Regions from separate parts of the Nocardia sp. NPDC057440 genome, predicted to be linked through region 2. Evidence: riboswitches for the same ligand, from Rfam matches in the RefSeq annotation. Region 2 holds a riboswitch; the other holds the start of a gene.
What was found. A riboswitch is a leader RNA that binds a small molecule or an ion and turns the genes downstream of it on or off. The one in region 2 is predicted to bind thiamine pyrophosphate.
Positions count from the first base shown of each region.

Region 1: it holds a riboswitch for thiamine pyrophosphate, as region 2 does, so the genes downstream of both, ACFU4Z_RS28430 (purine-cytosine permease family protein) here and thiC (phosphomethylpyrimidine synthase ThiC) in region 2, are expected to answer to the same signal.

Region 1 covers NZ_JBHVDF010000016.1:73,379-89,006, reverse strand. The annotation lists gene ACFU4Z_RS28450 (ATP-binding cassette domain-containing protein) at 1-669, opposite strand, end outside; gene ACFU4Z_RS28445 (VOC family protein) at 1,111-1,521, opposite strand; gene ACFU4Z_RS28440 (helix-turn-helix transcriptional regulator) at 1,527-1,976, opposite strand; gene ACFU4Z_RS28435 (hypothetical protein) at 2,330-3,556, opposite strand; TPP riboswitch at 4,099-4,215, shown strand; gene ACFU4Z_RS28430 (purine-cytosine permease family protein) at 4,210-5,580, shown strand; gene ACFU4Z_RS28425 (hypothetical protein) at 5,609-6,154, opposite strand; gene ACFU4Z_RS28420 (hypothetical protein) at 6,151-7,323, opposite strand; gene ACFU4Z_RS28415 (FixH family protein) at 7,391-7,846, opposite strand; gene ACFU4Z_RS28410 (hypothetical protein) at 7,843-9,474, opposite strand; gene ACFU4Z_RS28405 (group II truncated hemoglobin) at 9,631-10,113, shown strand; gene ACFU4Z_RS28400 (metallophosphoesterase) at 10,236-11,372, shown strand; gene ACFU4Z_RS28395 (RNA polymerase sigma-70 factor) at 11,531-12,460, opposite strand; gene ACFU4Z_RS28390 (carboxymuconolactone decarboxylase family protein) at 12,628-13,113, shown strand; gene ACFU4Z_RS28385 (YbaK/EbsC family protein) at 13,328-13,807, opposite strand; gene glpD (glycerol-3-phosphate dehydrogenase) at 13,846-15,525, opposite strand; gene glpK (glycerol kinase GlpK) at 15,582-15,628, opposite strand, start outside.
Region 2 covers NZ_JBHVDF010000002.1:544,846-560,473, reverse strand. The annotation lists gene ACFU4Z_RS05875 (TetR/AcrR family transcriptional regulator) at 102-785, opposite strand; gene ACFU4Z_RS05870 (lipase family protein) at 882-2,291, shown strand; gene ACFU4Z_RS05865 (VOC family protein) at 2,427-2,909, shown strand; gene ACFU4Z_RS05860 (hypothetical protein) at 3,057-3,251, opposite strand; TPP riboswitch at 3,362-3,486, shown strand; gene thiC (phosphomethylpyrimidine synthase ThiC) at 3,478-5,106, shown strand; gene ACFU4Z_RS05850 (NAD-dependent epimerase/dehydratase family protein) at 5,324-6,238, shown strand; gene ACFU4Z_RS05845 (MDR family MFS transporter) at 6,267-7,754, opposite strand; gene ACFU4Z_RS05840 (TetR/AcrR family transcriptional regulator) at 7,863-8,438, shown strand; gene ACFU4Z_RS05835 (DUF1772 domain-containing protein) at 8,872-9,348, shown strand; gene ACFU4Z_RS05830 (TetR family transcriptional regulator) at 9,522-10,079, opposite strand; gene ACFU4Z_RS05825 (KasA/KasB family beta-ketoacyl-ACP synthase) at 10,119-11,375, shown strand; gene ACFU4Z_RS05820 (thioesterase family protein) at 11,480-12,274, shown strand; gene ACFU4Z_RS05815 (VOC family protein) at 12,310-12,717, opposite strand; gene ACFU4Z_RS05810 (TetR/AcrR family transcriptional regulator) at 12,792-13,439, opposite strand; gene ACFU4Z_RS05805 (epoxide hydrolase family protein) at 13,527-14,663, shown strand; gene ACFU4Z_RS05800 (NAD(P)-dependent oxidoreductase) at 14,843-15,466, shown strand; gene ACFU4Z_RS05795 (alpha/beta fold hydrolase) at 15,591-15,628, shown strand, end outside.

The sequences.
Region 1 (15,628 bases), on a different contig from region 2:
CCGCACCGTCCAGAAGCTGTCCGACTTCCAGCCCGGGATGGTGAACGCGCCGTCGGCAAGCGACTTGGAGTCGTCGTAGAGCTGGGTGAGGTCGATATCGGAGACCATGCCCCGGCCTTCGCAGCGCGGGCACATGCCGCCGGTGATGCTGAAGCTGCGCCGCTCCTTCACGGTCCGTCCGGCGCGTTCTATGGCGACCGCACCCGCTCCGCTGATCGAGGCGACGTTGAAGGAGAACGCCTGGGGCGAGCCGATGTGCGGCTGCCCGAGTCGGCTGAAGAGGATGCGCAGCATCGCGCTCGCGTCGGTGGCGGTCCCGACCGTGGAGCGGGGGTCGGCGCCCATCCGCTGCTGGTCGACGGTGATCACGGTCGTCAGCCCTTCGAGCACGTCGACCTCGGGCCGCGCCTGCGTTGGCATGAAGCCCTGCACGAAGGCGCTGTAGGTCTCGTTGATCAGCCGCTGCGACTCCGCGGCGATGGTGCTGAAGACCAGCGAGCTCTTGCCCGAGCCGGAGACACCGGTGAACACCGTCAGCCTGCGCTTGGGGATCTCGATGCTGACGTCCCGGAGGTTGTTCACGCGCGCGCCGTGCACGCGGATCAGATCGTGGCTGTCGGCAGCGTGCGGGGCGGGCGACTTCGTTTTCGTCCTCGTGGCCGTGGTCATCGTGTCTCCATCTGTTGCGCGGGCCGTGTTGGCGGTCTCCGTCGTCGTGGCCTTGCTCGATCTAATCAGGCTTCGATCAGTGCGTTTGGTTATCCCTCGTCGGCGCGCCCGGCCGAGTCATCGGCTCATCGGACCAACCGGCGGCCGTCACATCCGCTCGCGGTCGAGCCTCTCGTCGAACGCGCCGAGCCTCGACGCGACGCGGGCAGATGCGGAATCAGCGCTACGGCGTGGCCCCGGTGAGTGCGGCTGCCGGATTTCCGTTGGTTGGCTGATGCTCGGTGTTGCGACGCCACACCCGGAAGCGTGGGTAGCGCTCGTCGGTCATGCAAGCCGCACCGGCACGTTTTCTCTCGGTGCCTATGACGGTCGCCGCTGCCTCGTGCACAGGCTCGTTCACGTGCGGTCTGTGCAGGTCGTGGCCTGCGATCGCCGGACGGCTCAGCGCAGCTCCTGGATGCGGACCAGGTTGCCCGCAGGATCGCGGACCGCACAGTCGCGAACCCCGTACGGCTGCTCGGTCGGCTCCTGAACCACCTCGGCGTCGCTGGCCTGCACTCGCTCGAAGGTGCCATCGAGGTCCTTGGTAGCCAGGAGGATGCCGCCGTAGGTGCCCTTGGCCATCATCTCGAGGATGGTGCGGCGCTCGTCGTCGGTGATGCCGGGGTCGACGGCTGGCGGATGCAGGACGATGGAGGTTCCGGGCTGGTCGGCCGGGCCGACGGTGATCCAGCGCAGCCCGTTGTATCCGACGTCTTTGCGGACCTCGAAGCCGAGGGTGTCGCGGTAGAAGGCCAGGGCTGCGTCCGGGTCGTCCTGGGGCAGGAAGCTCGAGTGAATGGTGATGTCCATGGCAATCAGGCTAATTGCGGGTCGGCGACCTGCGCTTCTCGATTCCTGATCGGTCTGGTCACCTGTTTCGCCACGCAGGACGGCATCCCCGCCGTCGCGAGCGCCGCCTCGCGCCGGTAGGTGCTCGGCGACATTCCGACCAGCTCGGTGAAGCGAGTGCTGAAGGTGCCCAGCGACTGGCAGCCGACCGCGAAACAGACCTCGGTGACGCTGAGGTCACCACGACGCAGCAGTGCCATCGCGCGCTCGATACGCCGCGTCATCAGGTAGCCGTACGGCGATTCGCCGTAGGCGAGGCGAAACTGGCGGCTGAGGTGCCCGGCCGACATGTGCGCGTCGCGGGCGAGCGCCTCGACGTCCAGCGGCTGTGTGTACTCCCGGTCCATCCGGTCGCGGACGCGGCGCAGTCGCGCGAGGTCGCGCAGATACTGTTCCGTGGCGGGTTTGCTGGTCATTTCCGCGATCGTCCCACGTCGCGCCGGAGTTGACCAGCGTCGCCGACGTTCCACCACACGCCGCGTCCGCTCTGTCCCGGTCTGCCACGTGCTGCTCTTGGGGGCCGGAGTCGGCGAAGTCTTCGCGTAGTGACAGTGCCGTGTGCGGCGGGATCCAGACGAATCGGTTTCTTGGCAAGTGCTTCCCGGCGGTTCCACCAGGGCAGGGTTGCGCCCGCAACACCGCTCAGCGCCGGATCGGGCGGATCTACTCCTCGCCCCCGGTCTGGCCGGACCTGACGGAGGTCGCCAACGGGAAGGGGCTTGGTGTACCCCTGCTACCGACGGAGGCACGATCCGGCGATGCGGGCGGCTCAGGTGGGTGGGGCCTGCTGTTGGAATACCTCCAGGATCTGTGGCAGCGCGATGGTGGCGGTGCTGCCGTGATCGATATCGCCGAGGTCGAGCAGGGTGGCCTTATCGCTGCGCAGCGCTTGCAGGCAGTGTTCGGAATTGGCGTAGGGGACACTGCGATCACCGGAGGCGGCATAGAGGTGGACCGGGACGCGGGGCGTCCAGTCGCAGGTGCCGTCGGTATCGGCGACGGCGTCGCGTGCGGCTCCGGTGGGGTTGCGTGACCAGGCGATGAACTTGGGCGTCAACAGCTGTTGTGGCGCGGTGAGCAGGGCTGCGCCGATGGCGATTTCGGTGTGGTTGCCGTCGAAGAGCGCCTCTACCTTGGTGGCATACGGTTCCTGGAATGCTTCGGCGGGGCTGTCGTAGAGATGGTGGATGCGGTTCATCGAGGTGAGCCAGTAGGCGAAGTAGAAGACCGCGCTCGCGGGCATAACCTGGCCGTCGAGACCTGCGGGCGTCTGCACATTCTGTACGTCGTAGGGTCCGCTCACCGGCGCCAGCGCCGCGAGCCCGAAGCCGGGGACCTGGCCCGCGTCCAGTGCCTTGCCCAGCGCCGTCGCTGCCTGGCCGCCTTGGGAGAAGCCGGTGACCAGGATGTCGGAGTCGAGTTCGCGTTGCTCACGGGCCGCGACCGTCCGAGCCACACGCAACAGGTCGACCGAGGCGCTGACTTCCGTCGGGGCGTGCGTGTAGGGATGGAACCCCGGACCTTCACCGAGTCCCAAATAGTCCGGCGCGACCGCCGCATAGCCCGCCGCGGCGAACATGATCGTGCGCGCCCGGTCGGGGCGGGTCGTCCCGTTCACCGACGGTGCGTCGCTCTTGAGCGACAGCGTGCCGTGCGCGTAGCTGACCACGCGCAGCCTGCGCGAGTCGGTGCGCGGCAGCACGACCAGGCCACTGGCGGTGGTGGGCCGGCCGCTGGTGTCGATGGTCCGGTACACGACGCGATAGGCGTCGATACCGTTGCGGGCCGAGGTGTTCAGGTACGCGCTGGTGTCGGTTGCCGACAGCTGGGCGACCGGTGTTGCCGAGACGATCTCGCCGCGGGTCGACTGCTCGGTGGGCGTCGAGGTCGCGCGGCTGCCTGCGTCCGGTTCGCCCTCGGCCGCACACGCCGCCGACCCACCCAGCGCTACGATCGCGCCGAGCACCGCGACCGCGCGACGCGTGGATCCCATCATGACCGTGCCCGCCTCTCCTCGGCGAATTCACCGCCTGCACGACGGCATTCGCTGCAATCTGCGCCCGGCTTGCGCGGCATGGGGAACATCCGAACCAAGCCGTCCGTCGACGCTCGTGCGTTGGCCACCGGCCGGCTCGACTTCACCCTGCGCGGCGACCGCACCGTGCTGAGTTCGTTCGCACCGGACTTCTGCGACAACGTCAGTGGCCGTCGGCTGGACATCCTCGACGTCGTTGTCCAGTGGTATGCCACGAGTTTTGCAGACTGCAGTGCGGAATTGCACGAGGTGCTGTCGAGCGAGGGCCGCGTCATGTGTCGTACGCCTGCCGCGGCCGGCACATCCGCATTGGGTTCCCGCGGTGACACGGGGGTCGCACCGATGGAAGACCGGTGGCCTGGAGCAGGTGGACATCTTCCGGATTTCCGACGGGGTTGGTGGTCGAACACTGGGCTGTGCGTGACGACGCCCCGTTGCTGGATTCGGTCGAAGGACAGAAGGCTGTGTGACACGGTGCGTCGCGTGTACTATTCGCCCGAATAAGACCCCACCGCGGGAGCTCGGGCACGGCCGGGCTGAGAGGGCGGACTCGATGTTTCGCCGACCGCATGAACCTGTCCGGGTAATGCCGGCGTAGGGAGTAGTGCTTCGGCATGTCCGCACCGACCCTGGATGAATCCGAACGGCACGAGGCGCCGCTGACCCTCGAGGAGCCCGCACCGAAGGTGCTGTCGTTCTGGGACCAGAGCGCCTTCTGGGCCAATCTCGGCGTCAGCCTCGTCGCGTTCACCGGCGCGTACACGGTGCTGGCTCCGAACACCGAGTACGCGCCGCAGATCTCGATCGCCGCGGGCATCCTCGCGATGATCGTGGGAACTGTCCTCGGCGGTGTGATGCTCGGGCTTGCCGCGGTGCCGGGGGCGCAGACCGGCAAGCCCGCGATGGTGTTGCTGCGTGGCCTGTTCGGCGCGAAGCTCAGCTATCTGCCGACCGTGCTCAATATCGCCCAGCTCATCGGCTGGGGAACCTTCGAGTTGATCGTCATCGGCAATGCTGCCGAAGAGCTGTTCGGCGGCGGTCCGCACTGGCTGTATGTGGTGGTGGCCGGTGTGCTGACGACCGCGCTGACGATCTGGCCGCTCGGCTCGGTCCGGCTGCTGCGCCGGTTCGTGACCGTGGGCGTGGTGATCGCCCTGATCTGGTTCTACATCCAGTTCCTGCACAAGGGTCTGCCCGACCTGACCACCAATCCCGGCCCCACCGGTGCCGGGCCGTTCGGTGTCGACTGGAGTTTGTTCTGGATCGCCACCGATGCGGCGCTGGCCGTGTCGATCTCGTGGGTGCCGGTCGCGGCCGACTACACCCGCCATTCCCGCAGCACCGGCGCCGCCTTCGGCGCGGCCAGCGGGGCGTATGCGATCACCCAGATCGTCGCCTACATCCTCGGCTTGTTCGCGTTGGCCCTTGCGACCGGTGACGGCGGCCAGTACACGCCATTCCTGCAGGTGAGTCTCGGTGCGGTGTTCTTCTTCGTTTTCGTGTTGCGCGAGGCCGATCAGTCCTTCGCCAACGTGTACTCCACGGCTGTGTCCATCCAGAACCTCGCGCCGCGCATCGACCGCCGGGTGCTGTCGATCGGGCTCGGTGCGCTGATCACGGTGCTGGCGCTGCAGCTGAAGATGGAGAACTACTTCGGCTTCCTCGGGTTGATCGGTTCGGTGTTCGTGCCGCTGCTCGGTGTGCTCGTCGCCGACTTCTTCCTGCGGGCGAAGGGGGACTGGAACACCGCACCGGATGCTCCTTCGCGCTGGGGGATGATCGTCGCCTGGCTGGTGGGCCTGTCGGTGTATCAGCTCATCAACCCGGGTGACGCGGGCGTGTGGACCGACTTCTGGGTGAATATCCAGGAGAAGCTGCACTTCACCAAACAGCCGTGGATGAGCGCGTCACTGTTGTCGTTCCTGGCCGCGGTGCTGGTGGCCTGGCTCGTCGGACGGGTCGCGACCGCCCGGAAATCGGCCTGACAGCACCGCGGTTCGCGGACGGGCAGGCTCAGACGATCAAGGTTTGACGGCCTGGTCGGGTACGACGCCAGGCCACCGCAAGAAACACGATCAGACCCAGCAGCGGCAGGGTGCCGATGGTCCAGCTCAGCGGCAGTGGTGGCCCGGGTTGGTCGAGAACTTCGACGCCGTCGAGGGTCCCTTCGCCGGGCCCGAGCGGCCCGTCGATGGTGAAGGCGAATCGGTAGCTGCCGGGGTCGTCGAACGCTTTGACATCCAAGCCCCAGGAATCGCGTTTGCGGGGGTGCCGCACCAGCGGGGCTGCGCGGCGTCCCGGTTTGATCGCGGGGCCGGTCACGCGCAAGGTTCCGGACTTATCGGTGATGCCGCCATCGGGCAGGAACGTGAAGTCCAGGGACTTCATCGCCCGCAGTGGCCAGGTGGAGAACCCGACGGTGAGACTGTACGGGCCGGCCTGGACCCGCTCGGTGTGCACGATGTCGACCGGCGCGTACGCGGCAGCAGGTGCGATCGCGACCAGCGACAGGGTGACAGCGGCCAGTACAGCGACAGTGAGTCTGCGCAGCACGATCATCGGTGGTCCTCCGTCGTGGGAGCGAGTGCCTGCAGCATGGTGGTGAATCGGCCGCCGAGGAACCCGGCGAGCAATCCGAGCGGAATCCCGAGCAGCGTGACCGTCAGGACGTCGGCGAACGCGAGGTGCGACATGGCGTGGGTGAGGTTCATTTGCAGCGGAAAGCTCACCCCGACGATCACGCCGGTCGCGACACCGGCCACCAGCACGATCTTCTTGGCGTCGTAACCGCGGGTGCGCGCCGGCCGGAACAACCCCTCGACGACGACGGCCGCGACGATCAGGAACATCGGCATGATCGCGGGCAGCTGCGGTGGCCGCCCGGTGAGACCGTCGCGCAGCGGCAGCCCGATCGCCGAGGCATAGGTTTCGGCGGCCCACGGCGAGAACCACCAGAGGATCGCCTGCATCGCTCCCAGCGAGCAGGCGATAGCGACGGCGGCGCCGGCGCGGGCGAGCAATGCCGCGCCGAGGATCAGCAGCATCGGCCCGAACAGCACGATCCCGAGGATGGTCGGATCGGCGGGCAGCGCAAGGTTGTTCAACGCGTTGGTGGGGATCGGCGCGAAGGTGATAAGGATCGGGATCGCCACCACGATGCCGATCCGGCCCCAGCGATGGTCGCGATGGGCGGCGAACACGATGATGCTGCCGATCATGGTGAGCGTGATCGACAGGAACAGCGCCACGTGTGAGGGGGTGTTCAGCACCGCGTCGAAGCCGTAGATCGAATGCCACTCCAGATCGAGGAGACCGTAGAGCAGGAACAATGCCGCACCTGCTCCGGCGACCATATAGCCGAGCGGTGCGGTGAGGTTGCTGCCGAACACCCGTATGGGTGTGCCGCCCATCCGGGGTACCGGGCGTCCGGCGCGTTGGGCGGAGGTGGCGATGAGGACCATGGCGAGGCTGGCGAACCCGGAGATGGCGCTGCCGGAGTACAGGAACAGGTGCGGCAGGGTGAAGAAGGTGTCGGGGCCGACTTCGTTGTGCCACTGGATATCCCAGCTCAATCCCACCAGCGTGACAGCGGTGCCGAGTACGACGACCCAGGCGCCGATACGAGCCGCCGTGCCATTGTCGGAGGCAGCGGCGGGTGCGGATGCTGTGGTGGTCACCGCCGGTCCGCCGCGGTCTGCGGACGCGTCGGACGGTGCTCGGGTGCTCATGACGGGCGGTCCTTTCCCTGGTCGTGCTGCGATGGTTGTTCCTGATGCGTGTGCAGTCGGCTCGATCTCAGCCACCGACCCAGACCGGCAGCGTGAGCTGCTCGCCGCCGTCGTGGGTATCGATCGAGAGCCGGAGGTCCCAGGGGCCGGTCATCATCAATGCCACACCCGCCGCATGGAAGTGGCCGGGGCTCGTGGGCGCCGCCGCCACCGGTTGACCGGCGTGGCCCATGATCGGCTGGTTCGCCTGAAGCAGCACTGCGGCATGGTCGATCGGGACACCGGCCCGATCGGTGATCGTGATGTCGATGTCGGTGGTGCCGAGGCGCGGCCTGTCGACGGTGACGGTCACGAGGTGCTGGGGCGTGCCGGTGTTCAGCACCACCGGGGCGGGCGATCGCGGCCAGGCCTGCCACACGAGCGCGACGATGACGGCGACGATGACGACGCCACCACCACCCACGAGAACACCACGCTGCCGCGAACCGTGGCCGCTTACCGGTGCTGCGGCCGTGGCGCTCACCGGTGCGCTCCCGCCGTCGGGGCGGCCGCGACATCGAGCACGATCGGGACGGTGAGCACGGTGTAGTGCCGTTCGACCTGGATCCACAGCCGATATCGGCCCGCGGAGGGGAAGGTGTAGGTGAAAGGGACATCGGGTCCGTAGGCGGCCACGGTTTCATCGGGGGCGCTCTCGCCGTTCACCGGCGCCATCAGCATGGTTCCCCGACCCGCGGTGGCGGCCGCGCCACCCCTCTCGTGCATACCGCTCATCTCCGGCATGTCGGACATACCTGCCATCGATGTCGAGCCCATCGAGTGGGCGTGTCCCCAGATGGGCGAATCCTGTACGGCCGCAGCCATATCGGTGCCATCAGTGTCCGGCAGCGGTCCGGCCATGATCAGGTGCCCGACCATGCCGAGCCACGGTTGCAAGTCGGCGGTGTCGCCGATTTCGACGGTGAGGGTGGTCGGTGTGCCTGCTACCGCTGTTGTTGTTCTGACCGTGATGGGGTTGGCGTCCACCACGGTCGATGCGGTGGTGGTTGCTGCGCCCAGAGACACCGCGGTCGGTGGCGGCACCTGTGCTGTCGCACCCGGTGTGACAGTGAAACCGGTTGCGGCACGCACCATTTGGACCCCGCCGCCGCGGCGGGCCACCTCGGCGGACAGGGCATGATGTCCGGGCTCCGGCGAGGCCAGATGGACTTGATAGCGGCCGGGGGCGATCCGGATCGGGTGCAGATGAGACAGCCTACCGGACGGGCCGACCACCAGCAGATGCATCAGCGCACTGTCGTGCACGAGCAGGTCGTCGACGGGTGCGCCGGTGGCCGCGTCGATCACGAACAGATCGAGGTTGCCCGGCCGACCGGCGGATACCGGGTCGCCTGTCACGGTGAGCAGCACTGGGGGACGGGAGAAGTCCGAGATCAACGGCTGTTTCAAGGCATAGGGATTCTCGAGGTTGTCCACCGTCGGGTCGAGCTGGCTGCCTGGCTGCGGAGGAAGCGGTAGCGACGCCGACAGCAGCGCGGATGTCACCGACACCGCGATCCCGGCCACCATCCCACCGGCCGGAAGCAGCGCCCACCCGCTGCGGCGGGCACGAATCGCCATCAGGATCGACACGGGCAGCAGCACTCCCGCGACCAGGAATCCGCCGTAGACCAGACGCTCCGGCGGTGAGGTGACCTGTGCGGGCACCACGAACGGGATCCGCGCCACGCGCACGCCGTCACCGACAGCCAGCTCCCACGGCCCAGCGCGATCCATTGCCAGTGTGGCCGAGTACATTCCGGGTGTGCCGCCGAGGTCGATCACCGCCCCGGTACTGGGTGCGCCCGGGGCAGGCGCTGCCGGGTGGGCGGCTGCTCCGGTCGGCGTCGCCGCGAGCGTGAGTTGTCCTGCGGCAGTCCCGGTGTGGGTGACGACGTCCACGCGAAGCGGACCGGGCACGCTGGTCACCCGGCGCAGCACGAGGGTCAGTTCGCGATCGCCAAGGCTCTGCGCGACCGACACGTCCGCGCCCGAGGCAGGCGAGTCGGCGAACGCCGGCGCCATCCAGACAGACACGAACAGAGCGCACAGTCCCGCGACGAGCAGGACGCGGCCGCGAACGGCATCGGCGGCAACGGTCACCACCGCCATGGTAGGGGCGGGAATCGGTGAGATCATCACCTTCAGTGGGGATTTGGCCTCCCTCGCCGGAGTGATGCCGTGCTGGGGGAAGTCCCGGATAATCCGACGGCCTGTGGTTGTTCGCGCACCCGGGGTGCGGTCCGGGTTTTGTGTAGGGTTGGGCTGGTGACGGACTCTGCTGTCGGCGATCCCGCCGTGCCGACCCTGTTCGAATGGGCGGGTGGCATGCCGGCCTTCGAGGCGTTGACCACCGCGTTCTACCGCGAGGTCCTGAAGGACGATGTGGTCGGCCCCTTATTCCGCGGTATGGACCCCGGGCATCCGAAGTATGTCGCGATGTGGCTTGCCGAGGTGTTCGGCGGGCCCGAGACCTACAGCGGCGAGCGCGGCGGCTACCACCACATGGTGCGTCAGCACCTCGGCAAAGCCATCACCGAACCGCAGCGTCGTCGCTGGGTGAACCTGCTGATGGATGCCGCCGACGAGGTCGGTCTGCCCGCCGACCCGGAATTCCGCGCCGCGTTCGCCTCCTACATCGAGTGGGGCACCCGTATCGCGCAGACGAACTCGCAGCCAGAGGCGCATCCGCCGCTGGAAGCGCCGATGCCGCATTGGGGCTGGGGCGTCGCGCCGCCGTATCAGCCGTAGGGTCGGTGGCGGGATGCGGTCGACGCCGACGTTCGGTTAACGCTGTTATCGTCGATAGCGCCCATAGCGCCGGGCGGGAGTGGACCGTGCGCTGCACCCTGCGCCAACAAGGATGAATCCTGTTGAAGTACGTTCCGCGTGTTGTTCTGTTCCTGGCGATTCCCGCCGTGCTGTTCCTGCTGCCCTGGTGGACTGTGGTCGAAGCGCCGACCGGCGGCGATGGCCCGCTGTTCTGGCTGGGGTCGGCGGTGTTTCTGCTCGGATTCCTCTGTCTGCCTGCGGCGATGTTCCTCGGGCACGGGCCGGCGCAGTCGGATGCCGCATCCATCGTCGGTGACACGTTGCTCGGTGTGATGTGGGTGGTGTTCAGCTGGTCGGTGATCGGCAACGTTGCCCGGGTCGGGTTGATCGTCGCCGGGGTGGAGGATCCGCAACGGTCGCGCATCGTCGCGGTCGGAGTGCTCGCGGTGGCGGCAGGGTTGACGGTGTGGGGAATCGTCGAGGCGCGGCGGGTGCCTCGGGTGCGCACCCTGGAGGTGTCGATCCCCGGACTCGGGCGCGGGCTCGACGGGCTGCGGATGGTGGTCATCACCGATACCCATTTCGCGGCGCTGGACCGGTTGCGCTGGTCGGAGCGGGTCGTCGAGGTCGTCAACGCGCAGCAGCCCGATATCGCTTGCCACGCAGGTGATCTCGCGGACGGTTCGGTCGCGAAGCGGCGCGCGCAGGTGGATCCGCTCGGCAAGGTGGACGCCGAGCTCGGCAAGTTCTACATCACCGGCAACCACGAATACTTCGGCGATGCGCCCGGCTGGATCGAGCACATGGCCTCGATCGGTTGGCAGCCGCTGCACAATCAGCACGAGACCGTCGGCCGGGGCGGGGACCAACTGGTGATGGCGGGCATCGACGACCCGACCGGTGTCGGGCTCGAAGGCCACGGCCCGAACCTGTCTGCCGCACTCGCGGGCGTGGAACCGAACACACCGATCGTGTTGCTCGCCCATCAGCCCCGCCAGGTCGTCGAAGCCGCCGCCGCGGGGGTCGCGCTGCAGATCTCCGGCCACACCCACGGCGGTCAGATCTGGCCGTTCCACTACCTTGTTCGCCTCGAGCAACCGGTCGTCGCAGGCTTGAGCCGCCATGGCGCGGGCACCCAGCTGTACACGAGCCGCGGCACCGGATTCTGGGGCCCGCAGCTGCGGGTTTTCGCGCCCAGCGAGATCACCGTCCTGGTGTTGCGGTCACCCCAGAGCTGACGGCCTCGGAATCCTGGAACTGTCGGTCAGTGGACGGGATCCGGAATCGCCGAATCGGTCGGATATGGCGAGAGGTCGCTGGACACCCGCGCGTATCCACACCGTGGCGTACCCGAACTGTCCCATAAAGGGCTGACAGGTCCTGGTGCTGTCTCGGCTCAGCGGCGTAGGGCGGTCTCGCGTTGCATACGCGACAGCTTCTCAGGGTTGCGCACGGCGTAGAGCCCGGTGATCAGGCTGTCGTCGATGCGTATCGCCACGATGGTGTCGACCTTGCCGTTGAGCTGGATGATCAGCGCCGGGTGGCCGTTGACTTGCGCCGGCTGCAGCGACGCCGCGGCGGCGATCTTGCCCAGCACGCGAGCCACCAGGTCGGCCCCCACGACTGGCGACAGCGCGGCCTGGACGATTCCGCCACCGTCGCTCAGGAGGACGACATCAGGTGCGAGGATGTCGAGCAGGTTTTGCAGATCGCCCGTTTCGATCGCTCGTTGGAACGCCTCGAGGGCGACTCGGGCCTCGGCCGCGGAAACGACCCCGCGCGGTCGGCGCGCGGCGACGTATGCCCGTGCCCGGTATGCGAGCTGGCGGACCGCGGCCGGGGTCTTGTCGACGGCTTCGGCGATTTCGTCGTACTCCAGATCGAACACCTCGCGCAGCACGAACACCGCCCGCTCGGTCGGCGCGAGCGTCTCCAAAACCAGCAGCATCGCCATCGACACGCTGTCGGCCAGCTCGATGTCCTCTGCCACGTCGGGTGCGGTCAGCAGCGGCTCGGGCAGCCACGGTCCGACGTAGGACTCCTTGCGGCGGCCGAGCGTGCGCAGCCGGTCGAGCGACTGACGGGTGGTGATTCTGACCAGGTATGCGCGCTGATCACGCACGGTGTCGAGGTCGACGCCCGCCCATCGCAGCCAGGTCTCCTGTAGGACGTCTTCGGCGTCGGCGGCCGAGCCGAGCATCTCGTAGGCGACGGTGAACAGCAGGTTGCGGTGGGCGACGAACGCCTCGGTGGCGGGGTCCGGGCGGTCGTCGCGACTGCTGCTCTCGCTTCGATCGCCGGGCGTGGTCTGCGACGTAGCGACCATGGGTGGCTCCTGTTCACTCTCGACTGTGTCACCCACCAGACGCCGGGCCTCGCCGTTTTATAACACCGAGCCGTAGTGGTGCACGTCACGTCAGCGCGCTGTTACAGGGATGCGGTCGCCGCCGTCTCATGTTCGTTCAATTCAGTACCGCGAGTGAGGACCACGTCATGGAACCCCGTTTCAACCTGTCCACCAACGAGCTCGGCGCCAAGATCGGCAAGCGGTTCGCCAACACCAGCCTGGCGATCATGCAGTCGACGCTGCCGAAGTCCACGCTGGAACTGGTGGAGCTGCGCGCCAGCCAGATCAACGGCTGCGGCTGGTGCACCGACGTCCACACCAAGGAGCTCGCGGCCGCCGGTGAAACCGCGGTCCGCATCAACCTGGTCGCCGTCTGGCACGAGTCCACCGTGTTCACCGAGGCCGAGCGGGCCGCGCTCGCACTCGCCGAGGAGGGCACCCGGCTCGCCGATGCCCAGCACGGAGTGTCCGACGAGACCTGGGCCCAGGTGCGCGAGCACTACGACGACGACCAGATCGCCGCGCTGGTCTACCTGGTCGCCATGATCAACGCGGCCAACCGCCTCGGCGTGATAGTGCGCCAGCAAGGAGGGTCCTACGAGCCCGGCATGTTCGACGCCGTGCTCAACTGATCAGCAGGCGGATCCCGGTCCGGCCCAGGATGATTCGATCCGGGCTGGACCTGCGGTCTTGATCGCCTGGGCGCGACCACCCACTTCCATCGCAAAGAGACCCGGGTTGGCAGTCACCACCTTTTGCTCGCGCTCGCGGTGTTCGCCGTCTGGGCCCGATCCGGCCCCTACGCCTGGTGACCGCCACAGCGGGCCACAACATTCCACACCCGGACTAGTCGACCGCGATCACCTCGGCGCCGGTGACCGCGATCAACTCGTCGAAAGTCGTGGGGAAAACGGTGTGCGGGTGTCCGGCGGCGGCCCAGATCTGCTGCTGCTCGGCCAAGGTCTCATCGATCACTGTCCTGATCGGAGCTGGGTGCCCGACCGGGGCGACACCGCCGATGGCCTGGCCGGTGTGCTCGCGAACGAATGCGGCACTCGCGCGAGCGAGTTCGGGGACGCCCAGGTGCGCGGCGACCTTGCCGGTGTCGACCCGATGCGCGCCGCTGGTGAGCACGAGCAGCGGGGTGCCGCCGGTATCGAAGATCAGGCTGTTGGCGATCGCCGCGACCGGGCAACCGAGTTGTTCGGCCGCGGCGACCGCGGTGGGGGCGGTCTCCGGGAGAACCCGAACCACGGGGGTCACTCCGGCCGCGCGCAGGGCGGCCTCGACGGCGAGCACAGTTGGCTTGCGGGCGATCTCGTCCATGGCGGCGATCCTAACCGCGGCCTTCCCGGCCGACCGGGTCAGGCGCAGGCGACCAAGCGGGCCGCGTTGGCGGTTGCGTCGTCGGCGGCCTCGTTGGCCGCCAGTTCGGCCTGGACGCGGTCGCGGTAGCGGGCGACCTCGCGATCGGTGTCGGCGGCGTCCCAGCCGAGGTGGGGGCCGATCAACCAGGCGATCTCCGGCGCGGCGGCCAGGCCGCGGTCCCGGGATTCGATGGAGATGCGGGTGCGACGGGTGAGGACGTCGTCGAGATGCAGCGCACCCTCGTGGGTGACCGCGTAGACGATCTCGGCGGCGAGGTATTCCTCGGCGCCGGTGATCGGCTTGCCGAGGTCGGCGTCGGCGGCGATCAGCTCGAACAGGTCGCAGACGGCGGAGCCATAGCGGCCGAGCAGTCGTTGGACGGTGGTGGTGGACAGTCCGGCTCGCTGTGCCACGCTATGCACGTCGGCGGCCAGTTCCTGGTAGCCGACCGCGCCGAGGAGCGGCAGTTGCGCGGTCACCGACGGCGCGGCCGCGCGACCGAGACCCTCGACCGCGGCGTCGACGACATCGGCGGCCATCACTCGGTAGGTGGTGTATTTGCCGCCCGCGATCACCAGCAGCCCCGGAACCGGTTCGGCGACAGCGTGTTCGCGCGAGAGGGTGGCGGTGTCGCTCGAGGCGCCCGACAGCAGCGGGCGCAGACCGGCATAGGTGCCGACGATGTCGGCGCGGGTCAGCGGCTCGCGCAGGACCGCGTTGACGTGGTCGAGCAGATACTGCACGTCGGCGTTGCTTGCCGAGGGATGATCCTTGTCCAACGCCCAATCGGTGTCGGTGGTGCCGATGATCCAGTGGTTGCCCCACGGAATCACGAACAGCACGCTCTTCTCGGTGCGCATGATCAGCCCGGTATCCAGGTCGAGGCGTTCGCGCGGAACCAGAATGTGCACTCCCTTGGAGGTGCGGACATGAAACGGGAACTCCACGCCGGTCATCTGGTTCATTTCGTCGGTCCATACGCCGGTCGCGCTGATCACGCGGCGGGCGCGCACGGTGTATTCACGGCCGGATTCGAGATCGGTGACGTGCGCGCCGACGACGCGGGCGCCGTCGCGCAGCAGGCCGGTTACCTTGGTGCGGGTCAGTACCGTGGCGCCGTGCTGCGCGGCCGTGCGGGCGATCGTCATGGTGTGGCGGGCGTCGTCGACCTGTGCGTCGAAGTAGCGGATGGCGCCGGTCATCGCGTCGGCACGCAGCGCGGGCGCCAATTCCAGTGCCCGCGTGCGCGACAGATGCCGGTGCATCGGCAGCGCCCGTGCCCCGCCCATCGTGTCGTACAGTGCGACGCCCGCACCGATGTACGCGCGCTCCCACACCCGATGCTGCAGCGGCAGCAGGAACGACACCGGGCGGACCAGGTGCGGCGCCAGTTTGCGCAGTAGAAGACTGCGTTCCTTCAATGCCTCGCGCACCAGCGCGAAGTCGAGCTGCTCGAGATAGCGCAGTCCACCGTGGATGAGTTTGCTCGACCGGCTCGACGTGCCTGCCGCGAAGTCCCTGGCCTCCACAAGGGTCACCGACAGGCCGCGCGCGGCGGCGTCGAGTGCGGCTCCTGCGCCGACGACGCCGCCGCCGATGACGAGGACGTCGATGTCGTGGTCGCCCAATGTGTTCAGCGCGGCAGCGCGGTAGGCGGGGTCCAAACGAGCGGACACAGCGATCTCCTTGTTTCAGTGCTAGTCACTAGTCGATAACGGGTTGTCGAGGCGTCTCAGTCCTCGACGTCGATCCAGTCGAGGGTGCGCGAGACCGCCTTTT
Region 2 (15,628 bases):
CCCACCCCCGCTCACGGACGGGGTGGGCGCCGGCCGATTTCGTCCGGAGCTGATCGATCGCGAAATATCCACGGCCGCAGTGCATCCCGGCATCATCCGACCTAACCGACGGACGTCCGCCCCGCGTCCACCGCGTTGAGGAAGCGGGTGAGGTCGACGATCAGGGTGTCGACCTCATCGGGTGCACCTCCGTCGTCGTGGTGGTGCAGCCAGTCTGTGACCAGCTCGAACATGCCGCCGATGGTGGCGAGCGCCAGCGCGAGCCGACGGTGTTCGTCGACGGCGTCCGCGGCGGGCTCCGTCGACCACTGGTTGTCGAGGAAGGCCGCGGCCCAGCGCCGATTGATCCGCCGCTGCTTTTCCACGGCTGTCGATATGCCGCCCGACTCACCGAAGGTCACCCGGGCCAGCCGCGGATCATCGGCGATCGCATGCACGAACGCGGCGATGACAGCGGCGGCGCGCTGCGGCCAGTCCAGTCCGGCGGCCGCGGCCGCGCCCTCGATGACCCGTTGCTGGATCTGCTCGGTGAGCTTCACGAGCAGTGCGACATAGCAGGCTTCCTTGCTGTCGAAATGATCGTAGAAACCCTTTGTTCCGACATAGGCGTGCTGGCAGATCTGCTCGATCGATGTCCCCGAAAAGCTCTGCTCGGCAAACAGTTCGGTGGCGGCGTCGAGCAACTGATTGCGTCGCTGCGCGCTGCGCTGTTCGGCATCGAGGCCACGAATCCGACGCCGCACCGATTCCGGTTCGGGCCGCGCGGCAGACATGCTGCGGGTCATCTCTCGACCATAGCCGGAGCAATTTCAACAAGAGTTCTTGTTGGTAACCAGAGTTCATGTTGTAATCACTGGCACGTTGATGAGGGAAGGACTGACGTGTCAGTGATCAATGGAGATCGGACCGACAGCAGAAGCCGGACCGCGGCACGCGTCGTGGCGACGGCAGTGACGATGGCCGTCGTGCTGACAAGCGCACTACTGGCCGGAGGCCTTGCTGCCACCCCGGCTGCTGCGGCACCGCCACTGCCGCAACATGATTCGTTCTATCAGCCGACCGAGGGATTCGAATCGCGGGAACCGGGCGCGATCCTGCGTGCACGGGAGGTGAGGTTGGCCGTACTGACCCTGCTGCCGCTGAATGTGCGCTCGTGGCAGCTGCTGTACCGCACCACCGACCTGTTCGGGAAGCCCACCGCGGCCGTCACGACGGTGGTGCTGCCCGCGGGCGCCGATCCGAACCGGACCCGGCCGCTGGTCTCGCTGCAGTTCTACTACGACAGTGCAAGCCCCGACTGCGCGCCGTCGTTCGTGCTGCAACAGGGCAGCGGACTCGCAGGCGCCGAGGGCATCCATTCGCAGAGTGAGCTGATCGCGCTGGCAGCGCTGATCAGCCAGGGCTGGGCGATCTCGATTCCGGACTACGAGGGCCTCGACGGCCATCTCGCGGTGGCCGAAGAACCCGGATACATGACACTCGACGGCATCCGCGCGGCCGAACGATTCGAACCGCTCGGCCTGGACGGCGTGAACACACCGGTGGCCATGTGGGGTTACTCGGGCGGCGGCATGGGTAGCGGGTGGGCGGCCGAAATGCAGCCGTCCTACGCGCCGGAACTGAACGTCAAGGGCGTCGCGCTCGGTGCGCCGACCTCCGATGTGGTTTCGCTGCTGCACGTCAACGGGTCGATGTTCTCGAGCCTCATCGGCATCGGTATCTCCTCGCTGCGCAAGGCGTACCCGAGCTTCAAGGAAGCCGCCGACCGGTACCTGACCCCCGAAGGACGGGCGCTGATGGACCGGACCGAGCGTCAGTGCCTGCCACGCAACGCACTGACCATGATGTTCATCGACTACCAGCGGCTGCTGACAATTCCGATCGCGGATTTCCTCGCGGTTCCGGAAATCAAGGAGGTCTTCGACGCGACGGTGCTCGGCCGCAATATCCCCACCGCGCCGATATTCCTCTACCAGGGCGTCTTCGACGAGGCGGTCCCGTGGTGGACCAATGACCGGCTGGCCCGGCAGTACTGCGCGGGCGGCGCGTCGGTCGTCTACACCCGCGATCATCTCAGCGAGCATCTGACGCTGCCGTCGCTCGGCATGGGGCAGACCTTCAACTGGCTGAAGTCGCGGCTCGCGCCGAACGCCCCCGAGCAGGTCGGCTGCCGCACCGACAACGTCGTGTCCATGCTGGCCGACACCAATGCGCTGCTGTCCCAGATCGAGATCAATCTCAACGCCACCTTCGGCGCCCTCGGGTTCCCCATCGGCCCGCGCGAGCGCTGATCGGCACCTCGCGGCTGCTCGTCTCCGACCGGATACCGGACCGGTCGGGGGCGAGCTTCGCCGTCTGTCCACGATGAGTTCTTGTCCCCCGTACCGTCTGCATTAATGCACGCAACTTCACTCGGGAGGATCGTCATGCAGAAAATCGTCACCAACCTCTGGTACGACACCGAGGCCGAGCAAGCAGCCGAGTTCTACTGTTCACTGTTCGAAGACTCGAAGGTCACCAACGTCGTGCCCTACACCGAGGCGGGTCCGCGCGAGGCGGGTACGACCATGCTCGTCGACTTCGAGCTCAACGGTCAGAAGTTCACCGCCATCAACGGCGGCGGCGACTACCACTACACCCACGCCATGTCGCTGCTGGTCAATTGCGACAGCCAAGCAGAGGTCGACCGCCTCTGGACCGCCCTGCTCGCCGACGGCGGCCACGAAATCGAATGCGGTTGGCTCAACGACAAATACGGCGTCCCCTGGCAGATCTGGCCTTCGGAAGCCGACCAACTGCTGACCGGCTCCGACCCCGCCGCGATCAACCGCGCGGTAGCCGCCATGCTCGGCATGAAAAAGATCGACCTCCAGGCAATGCGCGACGCCTACAACACCCCCGCCACCTAATGGCGCTGTCGGACGCAGTCCGTCGATAGCCGCGCCGGGCCGAGCGGAGGCAAGGCAGCCGCCTAGCCCAGCCTCGGCAGGCGAACAAGATCGACAGGACCTGGTCGTGCGATGCCGCGATGATGTCGGAGTTGATCTCGAGTGGACTCAGTCGATGCGCCAGGCGCCGACCTGGCGATAGGCGGAGTTGTAGATGTCGGAGGCGTCGCCTTCGACCAGTTGGTAATGCTTCATGTTTCCGCCCCAGTAGCGCAGGATGCGGCCTAGCTCCACGGCGAGGTCGGCAGGTGCCGGCACGCCGTCGGGCAGGGCATCCAGGTCCACTTCCAGGGTGAATTTCACGCTGTCGAATCTACCGGTGCCGCAGTGGTCGGTGGCGGCCGTGGCTGGATGTTCGTCCGATCATTGCGCGCGGCAACGAGGGGTGCGGGTATGGTCGGCCGGGAAAAATTCACATCGCCAACGGGGGCTCGCACCAGCGGGCTGAGAGGACAGCTAGCCCATTCGGGCGGCAGGGCTGTCGACCGTATGAACCTGACCGGGTAATGCCGGCGTAGGGAGGAATTCCATGACGACGACACCTGTCGAGACCGTGACAACGGGTCCTATCGAGGGCAGCGTCAAGCACTACCACGAGGTCGATGACCTGCGCATTCCGGTGCGTCGCATCAACCTGACCAACGGCGAGCATTTCGACGTCTACGACACCTCGGGCCCGTACACCGATGACGCCGCCACCATCGACGTCGAGGCCGGCCTACCGAAGTTGCGCGACGGCTGGACCAAGCCGGAGGTCGCCGGCCCGCCCACCCAGCTCGCGTGGGCGCGCCAGGGCATCATCACCCCGGAAATGCGGTTCATCGCGGCCCGCGAGGGCGTGGCGCCCGAGCTGGTGCGCGACGAGGTGGCCGCGGGCCGCGCGGTGATCCCCGCCAATCACAAGCATCCGGAGCTGGAGCCGACGATCATCGGCAAGAAGTTCCTGGTGAAGATCAACGCGAATATCGGCAACTCGGCCGTATCCTCTTCCATCGCAGAGGAAGTCGAGAAGATGGTGTGGGCCACTCGCTGGGGCGCCGACACCATCATGGACCTGTCCACCGGCAAGAACATCCACGAGACGCGCGAGTGGATCCTGCGCAATTCCCCCGTCCCGGTCGGCACCGTCCCGATCTACCAGGCGCTGGAAAAGGTGAACGGCGATCCGACAGCGCTCACCTGGGAGATCTACCGCGACACCGTGATCGAGCAGTGCGAGCAGGGCGTCGACTACATGACCGTGCACGCGGGCGTGCTGCTGCGCTACGTGCCGCTGACCGCCAAGCGGGTCACCGGCATCGTCTCGCGCGGCGGTTCCATCATGGCCGCCTGGTGTCTGGCCCATCACCAGGAATCGTTCCTGTACACCAACTTCGCCGAGCTCTGCGAGATCCTGGCGAAGTACGACGTCACCTTCTCCCTCGGCGACGGTCTGCGGCCCGGCTCCATCGCCGACGCGAACGACGAGGCCCAGTTCGCCGAGTTGCGCACCCTCGGCGAGCTGACGAAGATCGCGAAATCCTTTGGCGTGCAGGTGATGATCGAGGGCCCCGGCCACGTGCCGATGCACAAGATCGTGGAGAACGTGAAGCTCGAAGAGGAGCTGTGCGAGGAAGCGCCGTTCTACACCCTCGGCCCGCTCGCCACCGACATCGCGCCCGCCTACGACCACATCACCTCGGCCATCGGCGCCGCGATCATCGCGCAGGCCGGCACCGCGATGCTCTGCTACGTGACGCCCAAGGAGCACCTCGGCCTGCCCAACCGCGACGACGTCAAGGTCGGCGTGATCACCTACAAGATCGCCGCCCACGCCGCCGACCTCGCCAAGGGCCACCCGCACGCCCAGGACCGGGACAACGAATTGTCCAAGGCCCGTTTCGAATTCCGCTGGCGCGACCAGTTCGCCCTCTCGCTGGATCCGGATACCGCCCGCGAGTACCACGACGAAACCCTGCCCGCCGAGCCTGCCAAGACCGCACACTTCTGCTCGATGTGCGGCCCGAAGTTCTGCTCGATGCGGATCTCGGCGGATGTCAGGGAGTACGCGGCACGTCAGGGGCTCGACGAAGCCACGGCGTTGGAGGCAGGCATGGCGGAGAAGTCCGCGGAGTTCGCCGACGCGGGCGGCAAGGTCTACTTGCCTGTGGTCTCCTAGCCCGATTCACCGCACCCGCCGGGTTCGCCTTCGGACCCGGCGGGTCGCGTGGATTCCCCGCAGCCATAGCGTTCTACTGGAACGTGCCGAGGGCCGTGGCGTACTGGGCTGGATTCCGAAGCGAATCGGCCTCCGCTCCGGTCATGCCATGACGCGGACCAATCACTCGATCGCCGACGGCCCGAGCCACGAACCGAGGTGAGCTGTGCGGATACTCGTGACAGGAGCGAACGGCTACCTCGGCGCAGCCGTCGCGGAAGCATTGCGCGATGGCGGATATGACGTCGTCGGACTTATCCACAGCGACCGTTCACGGGTACCGGACGGCCTGCCCGTCCGGTCCGCCGAGCTACTCGACCCGGGCTCGCTACGTGCGGCAGTGCGGGGCATGGATGTGGTGTGCCACCTCGCCGGGCTCACCCGCGTTCGTGAGTCTTTCACTGATCCCGATCGGTATTTCGATGTCAATGCCGCAGGGACAGTGGCACTGCTGCGGGCCATGGAGTCGGAGGGTGTCGGCGCCATGGTTTTCGCGTCCACCGCCGCGATCTACGGCGCACCCGAACAGCAGCCGATGACCGAAGACCTCCCCGACAACCCACCCCATCCGTATGCCGCGAGCAAACAAGCCGCCGAACAGGCCATCGAAGCCGAATCCCGCACCGGGCGACTCGCCGCAGTGATCCTGCGGCTGTTCAATATCGCGGGCGGACCGGACCCGGACAGCACTCGAATCCTGCCGCGCATCCTCGCGGCGGCCGCCGGTGACAGCCCCGCCCTGACTCTCAACGGCGACGGCAGCACCGGTCGCGACTACGTGCATATCGCCGATGCCGCAAGGGCTTTCGGCGCGGCGATCGCAACGATGCCGAGCCATGGAATGTGCGCGCGCTACAACATCGGCAGCGGAGTCGGCACCAGCGTGCGGCAATTGATCGACGTCGTCTCGCAGGTGACGGGGCGCGACATCCCGATCGAGCACCGCCCTGCGGTTGCGGAACCACAACGACTCGTCAGCGACAGTGGCCGGGCGCGTCTTGAACTCGGCTGGACTGCAACAACTTCCGATATCGAAAGCATTGTCCGCGAGGCGTGGTCGTGCCGCCCGACAACAAACGAACGGCCGGAGTGAGATTCCACTCCGACCGTCTCGAATCGAATCAGGACGCGGTCTCGGGCTGCGCCTCGGCGGTAGTTCCCACCCGCACGGCCGGTTCGGGCGCTTTGCCGCGCAGCGGGACCTCCTCGATGAACCACGAGACAATGAATCCCAAGGCGCAGATAACGGTTGCGGCCAGGAATACGTAGCCGGTGCCTGCAGCGAACGCCTCGAGGTAACCGTTACCGTCGGCGGGCACATGCCCATGCAAGGCCCTGGCGAACAGCGAGCCGAAGGCGGCCACACCGAGAGAGCCGCCGAGGGTGCGGAACAGGGTGGTTGCTCCGGAAGCGGCGCCGATGTGCTTCATATCCACGCTGTTCTGGGCGATCGCGGTGGAAAGCTGCATCGCGAAACCGAGTCCGGTCCCGATCAATGCCATCGCGAAACCCGTTGCCAGACGCCCTGTTCCGGCATCCACCATGATCAGCAGCGCGGTCCCCGCGGTGAGAAATCCGCCGCCGAGGATGAAGTAGATCTTGTATCTACCGGTGGCGCTCATCCGCTTGCCGACGATCTGGGAAACGATCAGCAGCGGAATCATCATCGGCAGCAACAACAGTCCGGAATTCGCGGCAGAAGCACCTTGGACCGTCTGCTGGAACAGCGGCAGGTAGAGGATCGCTCCGAACATCACCACACCGCCGACCAGTGCCGTCAGCGCGGAGACGACGAGATTGCGGCTGCGGAAGATCTCCAATGGAATCACCGGATCGAAGGCTTTCCGCTCGATGGCGAGAAAGGCACTCACCGCCGCGACGGCCAGCGCGACCAGTCCGAGGATCGGCACCGAGAGCCAGGAGTACTCGACGCCACCCCACGTCGCGACCAGCACAAGGGCGGCGATAGCGGTCGCGAGGGCGACAATGCCCGCGTAGTCGATGGTGACCTTCTTGCGAGCGACAGGTAGGTCGAGCATCCAGAACGACCAGGCGAAGGCCAGTATGCCGAGTGGAATGTTGAGGTAGAACGCCCAGCGCCAGTCGAGGCCGTCGGTGATCACGCCACCGAGCAGTGGTCCGCCGATGGTGCCGATCGCCATGGTCGTCGCGGTCATGCCCTGGTATTTGCCGCGTTCGCGCGGCGGCACCAGCGCGCCGATGAGTGCCAATGCGCTGACGGCGATACCGCCCGCACCGAGGCCCTGTAGTGCACGGAACCCGATCAGCGCGGGCATCGACCAGGCCGCGCCCGCGAGCACCGACCCGACGATGAACACCCCGATGGCCGTCAGGAACACCGGCTTGCGGCTGAACAGGTCGCCGAGCTTCGCCCACACGGGTGTCGATATCGCCGACAGCAGTGCATAGGCGGTCACCACCCAGGCGACCTGGCTCAGGCCGCCCAGCTCACCGACGATCGTCGGCATCGCGGTGCCGACGATCGCGTTGTCGAGCATCGCCAACAGCATCGCGAGCATCACCCCGGCCAGGACCAGCCGGATCGACCGCTGCGGCGCGGTCTGCGTCTCGGTTCTTATTGCGGACATGGCCGCTCACCTCCTCGATTTCGAACAGCGTCAGAAAACCATATCGACTACAAAAGTACAACTGCTCCGACTTTGAAGTCGATAGCTAATCGGAGTAGAGTCGTCGACATGACCGCGACGACAGGGCGCCGCGAGCGCAAGAAGGCCCAGACCCGGCAGACGCTCGCGGACGCCGCGACGCGACTGTTCCTGGAACGCGGCTACGACAACGTCGGCGTCCGCGACGTCGCCGAAGCGGCGGACGTCTCACTCAGCACGCTGTTCAAGCACTTCCCCGGCAAAGAGGCCCTGGTCTTCGATCTGGACGAGGAGCTGGAGGCCGCCATGGTTGCCGCGGTCCGCGACCGAGCACCGGGCCAGTCGGTGCTGCACGCCATCCGCGACTATTTGGTGCTCAACCGCACCAGATCCGGTACCGACCCCGACATCGCGGCCTTCCACGACCTGGTGAACTCGACACCTGCGCTGCGCGAGTACGCGCACCGAATGTGGCTACGGCACGAGACCGCGCTTGCCGCCGCGATCGCCGAGGCGACCGACGCACCCGAAGACGACCTCGCCGCCGCCGGGCTCGCCCATTTCGCCTTGGAGAGCACCCAAATCGCCGGTGACCGCGAGGACCCGCCGCGCGCCCTGCGCGAGCTCTTCGACCTTCTCGAACATGGCTGGGGCCGCACCCAGTAACTGCCGCAAGACGGCAGCGCTCGGCACACGCACGCGGCGGCCGACCAGAATCGTCGGCATCTGCCCCCGCGCGCGTAAACGTATGCGCTGGAACGAAATACGCCGATCAGCTGCCCGTACTCCGGTATCGAGATACGTGCGGATCGGCAATCAGCGACGGCAGCGCGACATTCAGAATCGTGACGTCCATCGCCACCAGCAACAGGCTCGCGCACACGGCGAACATCAGCCACCACTCGGAGCTGATCGCGTAGCCCCTCCGCAGACATCGCGCTCCTTCGCTCGCCCGAACGAACCTCGGCCGGCATCTACGGCCCGCTAGCAAACAGGAAGCTACCGAGCTGGGCGCGACCTTCTGAATCTTCTGCTTGCTTTTGAATCTAGCTGTGCTAGATTCTATATCGCAGCTAGAACGAGAGAACGGAAAGTCGCCATGCTCACCACGGTCATCCAGCTCGTCGCCATCGTCGCGGTCCTCGCCAACGCGATCGTCTACGGCACCGACACCCTCGCCGCTATGGTCATGCGGTCGGTCCACGCCGAACTGGACGACCGCACCATGACCATCAACGCGGGATGGGGTCACTACTACGCCGACAAGCGGATGCCGATCGTCGGCATCAGCGGCGTGGTGACCGCGGTGGCGACCAGCGTCATCGCGGCCATCGGCGGACACTTCGCGGCCGCCGTCGCAGCCGGGATCGCCGTACTGGCCCTGGTGTCGTGGCTCGGCGTCTATGTGCGGGTCGCCAAGCCGATCAATGCCGTGCAGACCACCGCCGCGCAGACCGGGATCATCCCGCCGAATGCACGTGCCCTGCAGGAGAAGTGGGATAGCGTCGTCAACGGTCGCGTGGCCCTGCAGTTCATCGCCATCGCCGCCTTGTGCGCCGCCATCGCCCTTGCGTGACAGCATCTCCGCCACACCTACGCGTGAGCCGTGCGACCCCCATCGGGTGCACGGCTCACACTCGTTCGTCGTGGCAACAGCCCAGGTGGCCGCCGGATAACACCGTTCGGACCGGAAATCGAAAGCACAACAACAGCTTCCACACCGATGGCGCAGAACCTGCCGATGAACCGTCAGCGCAGATTCTGCTCGATCAGGCGGTGGGCCGCGCGGTCGGCGCGGTCGATGTCGCCGGTGATCAGGCGGTCTTGGATGACGCCGCGCAGGCCGGAAATCAATAGCGTGGCAACGGCTTCCGGGTCTTCGATCGATGCGATGCGACGTAGCGCCTCGGTGAGCGCCGCGACGAAGGTGGCGATCGCGGCGTCGGCGTAGGCGGCGTACGGGCTGCGCGGGGCGCAGGCAGTGCCGAGCACCTGCAACAGGACGCGCACACTGGTCGCACCCGCGCCCGACAGGCTCGCCGTATAGAAGTCGCTCAGTCGCCGCCGGAGTTCCGCGGCGTCGCCGACGTCCGCGAACAGTGCCGCGATGTCGGGGCGCTGGGTGGTGAGCGCCTGGACGAGCATCTCCTCTTTGGTGTCGAAGTAGTAGATCAGCATGCGGGAGCTGGTGCCGAGCTCGGCCGCGAGTGGGCGCAGCGACAGGTCCGCCAGGCCGTGATCGGCGATGTATCGCACCACGTCGGCGAGGAGTTCGGCGCGTTTTGCTTGGTCGAGTGGGCGGGCCATGAGTTGACTGTAGCGAGTGGTACAGGTATCCATGACATCGTGACTGTAACAATCGCTTCAGAAACTACCGGCGCTGCTCGCGACTCGGTCGTGGTCACCGCCTACGCCGCGACCACATCACTCGCCGACGACGCGGACACCACCTGGTCCGAGCTGCTGGCCTGCCACAGCGGCATCGGGACGCTCGAGGAGGATTTCGTCACCGAATACGACCTGCCGGTGCGGATCGGCGGCAAGCTGAAGTCACAACCCGGCGAGCAGTTGACCCGGATCGAGCAGCGGCGGCTGTCCTATGTCGAGCAGATGGCGCTGGTGCTCGGACGCCGAGTCTGGAGCAATGCGGGTGCGCCCGCGGTGGACCGTGAACGGCTGGCCGTCGCGATCGGCACCGGCCTCGGCGGCGGCGACGCGCTCATCAACGCGGTGGACGCCATGCGCGAGGGCGGCTACCGGAAGGTATCGCCGATGTCGGTGCCGATGGTGATGCCCAACGGGCCCGCCGCCACGGTCGGCCTCGAAATCGGTGCACAGGCAGGCGTTTTCGCGCCGGTCTCGGCGTGCTCGTCGGGTTCCGAGGCGATCGCGCAGGCCTGGCGGCTGATCAGCACCGGCGAGGCCGACATCGTCGTCGCGGGCGGCGTCGAGGGCCACATCCACGCGGTGCCCATCGCGAGCTTCGCCATGATGCGCGCGATGAGCACGCGCAACGACGAACCGCAGCGCGCGTCGCGGCCGTTCGACCGGGATCGCGACGGCTTCGTCTTCGGCGAGGCCGGGGCCCTGCTGGTGCTCGAATCCGAGCGTCACGCACGAGCGCGTGGCGCGCAGATCCACGGCAGGGTGCTCGGCGCGGGAATCACCTCGGACGCCTACCACATCGTCGCATCGGACCCCGGCGGCATCGGCGCGGCGCGAGCCATGCGCAAGGCGATAAGCACAGCGGGACTGCAGGTTTCGGATATCCACCATGTCAACGCGCACGCCACGTCGACCTCGGTCGGTGACGCGTCGGAGGCCAACGCGATCGCGGCCGTTGTGCCAGACGCCTCGGTCTACGCACCGAAATCCGCACTGGGACACTCGATCGGCGCGGTCGGCGCGCTCGAATCCATCCTGACCATTCTGACCCTGCGCGACCAGATCGTCCCGCCCACACTGAATCTCGACGATCGCGACCCCGACATCGACCTCGATATCGTCGCGGGCGCACCACGCCGCCAACGGATCGACTACGCGCTCAACAACTCCTTCGGCTTCGGCGGCCACAACGTCGCCCTCGCCTTCGGCCGGGCCTAGACCTGACAGGCGCCAGCGCCGGAGTACCGTCCCGAATGGAATCGTCAACCGACAGATAACTCGCCGACCGGCAGCGCCGCCGGCCCGATGGGACGGACAACGACGTGGCCGACGCCTTCTACCTACCTGACCCGGCGGACCCCGATCGGTTCGTCTCGACCGAGCTCACCCGAGGTCCGTGGTCACCGGACGCCCAGCACGCCGGGCCGCCGTCCGCGCTGCTCGGCTACGCGATCGAACGCTGCGCACCGCGGGAGGGCTTCCAGGTCGGCAGGGTCGCGGTCGAGATTCTCGGCCCGGTTCCGCTGGCGCCGCTGACCGTCGAGGCGCGCGTCACCCGGCCCGGCCGCAGCGTCGAGCTCATCGAAGCGACGCTCTCAGCCGATCGCGGGCCGGTCATGAAGGCCAACGCCTGGCGCTTCAGACTGGCCGAGCCCGAACTGACCCTGCCCCCGCAGATCATCCCCTCCGGCATCCGTCCGGGACCCGAGCAGGCGATCCCGTCGGCGTTTCCGGCCAGCCAGCCGGTCGGCTTCCACACCGGTATCGAATACCGGTTCATCACAGGATCATTCGCCGAACCCGGACCCGCGATCTGCTGGATCCGGCTGAAATATCCGATCGTGGCGGGCACCACCGCGAGCCCACTGGAACGCACCCTGGCCGCCGCCGACTCCGGCAACGGTGTGAGCTCGGTCCTGGACTGGTCGCGCTACCTGTTCATCAACACCGACCTCACCGTCACACTGCACCGCATACCGGTAGGCGAATGGATCTGCCTCGACGCCGTCACCTACCCCCAACCACACGGTATCGGCCTGGCCGAATCCGCCCTCTTCGACGAAAAAGGCCCCCTCGGCCGCAGCACCCAAGCCCTCCTCCTCGCCAATCGCGGATAGCGTCGCAGCCATGCCACACCGTCGGGCACGCATGGCTAGGGGCGCGTGGAGATCTGCTGGACGGCCCAGCCGTTGCCGTCAGGGTCGGTGAAGAAGAGGAAGCCGACGTTGTCCAGGAGGTCGGGCATCGGGGTCGGGCTGTGGCCGAGAACTTGGACATCGCTGACCTCGACGCCGCGTTCGACCAACTCGGCGTGGGCTTTTCGGATGTCGGGGACCACCAGCTGCAAACCTTGCAGCGAGCCGGGTTCCATCGTGGGAACCGCGCCCTCGCCGATGACGATGGAGCAGCCGGAGCCCGGTGGGGTCAGCTGTACCAGCCGGACGCCCTCGCCGATTTCGGTGTCGTGGTCGACCGCGAAACCCAACTGCTCGGAGTAGAAGTCCTTGGCCCGGTCGATGTCCGATACCGGCACGATCACGACCTCGAGTGTCCAGTTCATCGCGAGTCCTTTCGCTGCTGCGGACAGGGATATTCCTACCAGTGCAGACGCGCGGTCGTCGGCGAAATCATCGGTCACGGACGCCGCTGCCAACGCCAGGCGAATTCGCCGGCCTCCGGCGGCGGACCCGGCAGCTCGCCCTCGACCGTCAGGCCCGCGATGAGCAGCCCGAGAACGCGACGGCGCAGCTCGGCGGTGCGCTTGCCGTCGGGCATCGAAATGGCGGCGCAGGCTTCCAGGACGAGGCCGAGATCCAGGCTGGTGACGTCGGGACGCAGTCGCCCGGAGGCGTGAGCGCGGCGCACCAGCTCCTCAGCAACCTCCCCCGCGTGCAGCACGTCGGGCAACATCGATTCGTCCGGCGTGAAGGTGCCCGCCAGATGCACTGTCAGCGAGTGCACGTCGGCATCGACCACCCGCTCCAGGAATCCGACGAAGCCGTGCCAGCCGTCGGAGTCCTCCAGTGCGGCATCGGCTTCCACGTTGTAGCGGCGCAGGCCCTGGTGGCACAGGGTGCGCAAGAGGTCCTCCTTGCTCGGATAGCGGCGATAGAGCGCGCTGATCCCGACCCCGGCGCGTTCGGCGACGGCGGCGATCGGGGCGTTGGGATCGGCGAGGAAAACCGCCCGCGCGGCCTCCATGATCAACCCGTCGTTGCGGGCGGCCTGGGCCTTGCGGCCCGGCAGGGCCTTCGGAGCTGGGGTTTCGGATGTTTTCGGCATGACTTCAGCGTAGCACTTGAAACGGAACGATCCGTTCTGCTACTGTCTTAAACAGAACGAAGCATTCCGTTTCACAAGGAGAAGATCATGAACGCCGTTCGCCCCTTCACCATCGACATCCCGCAGACCCAGCTCGACGACCTGGCCAACCGGCTGCAACGGGCGATCTGGCCGAACGAGCTGAGCGGCGTCGCCGACTCCTACGGCGTGCCGAACGAGCGAGTGCGCGCCCTCGCCGAGCACTGGCTGGATCATTTCGACTGGCGGGCGCTGGAGGCGAAGCTGAACTCCTACCCGCAGTTCGTCACCGAGATCGAGGGCGAGGACATCCACTTCCTGCACATCAAGTCCTCGCGGGCCGACGCGCTCCCGGTGATCCTGAGCCACGGCTGGCCGGGTTCGATCCTGGAATACCTCGACGTCATCGCCCCGCTCACCGAGCCGGAGTCCGCCGACGCCCCGGCCTTCCACCTGGTCATCCCCTCGCTGCCGGGATTCGGATTCTCCGGACCGACCCGCAGCACCGGCTGGGGTCGCGACCGCACCGCCAAGGCGTGGGTGGAGCTGATGAGCAGGCTCGGCTACGAGCGCTACGGTGCCATCGGCAACGACGGCGGCTCGATGATCTCGCCCGAGATCGGCCGCATCGATCCGGATCGCGTCGTCGGAGTTCATGTCACCCAACTGTTTTCGTTCCCGTCCGGCGACCCGGCGGAATTCGAGGGCCTGTCCGAGGACGACATGGCCGCGCTGGGGCACCTGCAGTGGTTCCACGAGAACAAGATGGCCTTCAACACCCTGCACAGCCAGCAGCCGCAGACCCTGGCCTTCGCGCTGAGCGATTCGCCGGTGGGCCTGCTCGGCTGGAATGCGCAGCTGTTCGGCGAGAGCCTCGACGACGACTTCGTGATCGGCAATGTGGCCATCTACTGGCTGACCGGCACCGCGGGCTCGTCGATTCGCTTCTACTACGAGGACGCCCACGTCGGGCAGCAGCCTGCCGCGCCCACCGAGACGCCGACCGGGCTCGCGATGTTCAAGGGCGACTTCCAGTCGATCCGCCGCTTCGCCGAGCGTGACCACCGCAAGATCGTCAGCTGGAACTCCTATGACGTCGGCTCCGTCACCGGCGGCCCCAACGACGCGGCAGGGCACTACGCCGCACACGAAGCGCCCGACGTCTTGGTCGGCGATATCCGGAGCTTCTTCGCCCAGCTCAGCTGAGTATTCTTCGCCACTCGACGGCCCGTGCCCGGTGTTCCGGCGCACGGGCCGTGGTGCGTCCCGCAGGCCCGAGACAGTCTCTTATGTCATCGAGACGCGCGGCCATGGTTCACCGGACTCGGCGCTGATGTACTGGATTCATCAACAGCTCAACAGCTTTCGAGAACAAGGAGAACACCGTGAAAATCGCAGTCTTCGGAGCGACAAGCACCGTCGGTCGCCAGGTCGTCGAGCAGGCCCTCGCGCAGGGTCACGAGGTGACGGCCTTCACCCGCAGCGCGGCCGGAGTCGAGCAGCGGCACGAGCGCTTGCACATCATCGAGGGCGACGTGCTCGACACAGCGTCGGTGGAGCGGGCCGTCGTGGGCCAGGACGCGGTGCTGATCTCACTCGGTGCGGGGCGCAAGGGCGTCATCCGGGCCGAGGGCACGCGTGCGGTCATCGAAGCGATGAACCGGACCGGAGTGAAGCGGCTGATCGCACAGACCACCCTCGGCGTCGGCGACAGCCGCGGCAATCTGAACTTCCTGTGGAAGTACGTCATGTTCGGCATGCTGCTGCGCCAGGCATACGCCGATCACGTGCAGCAGGAGGCGTACGTCCGCGCCAGCGACCTGGACTGGACCATCGTGCGCCCGAGCGCCTTCACCGACGGCCCGCGCACCGGCAGCTACCGCCGCGGATTCCCGGCCGACGAGACCGGACTCGCGCTGAAGATCGCCCGCGCCGATATCGCGGACTTCATGCTCGAGCAGCTGACCGACACGTCCTACCTCCGGCAGACTCCCGGCATCTCGAACTGAGGCAAGAGCCATGCCGCGCCGTTGGACCGGCTCATATCACCGGCCCGCCCGACCGCGACCCACGCGCCGACCAGGGGTGTGTGGGTCACGGCCGTGGAATACCTCGGCGTCACAGTTACTTGAAATGAGTGTGACCGATCACAAAATCTTCGAGCTCGGCGA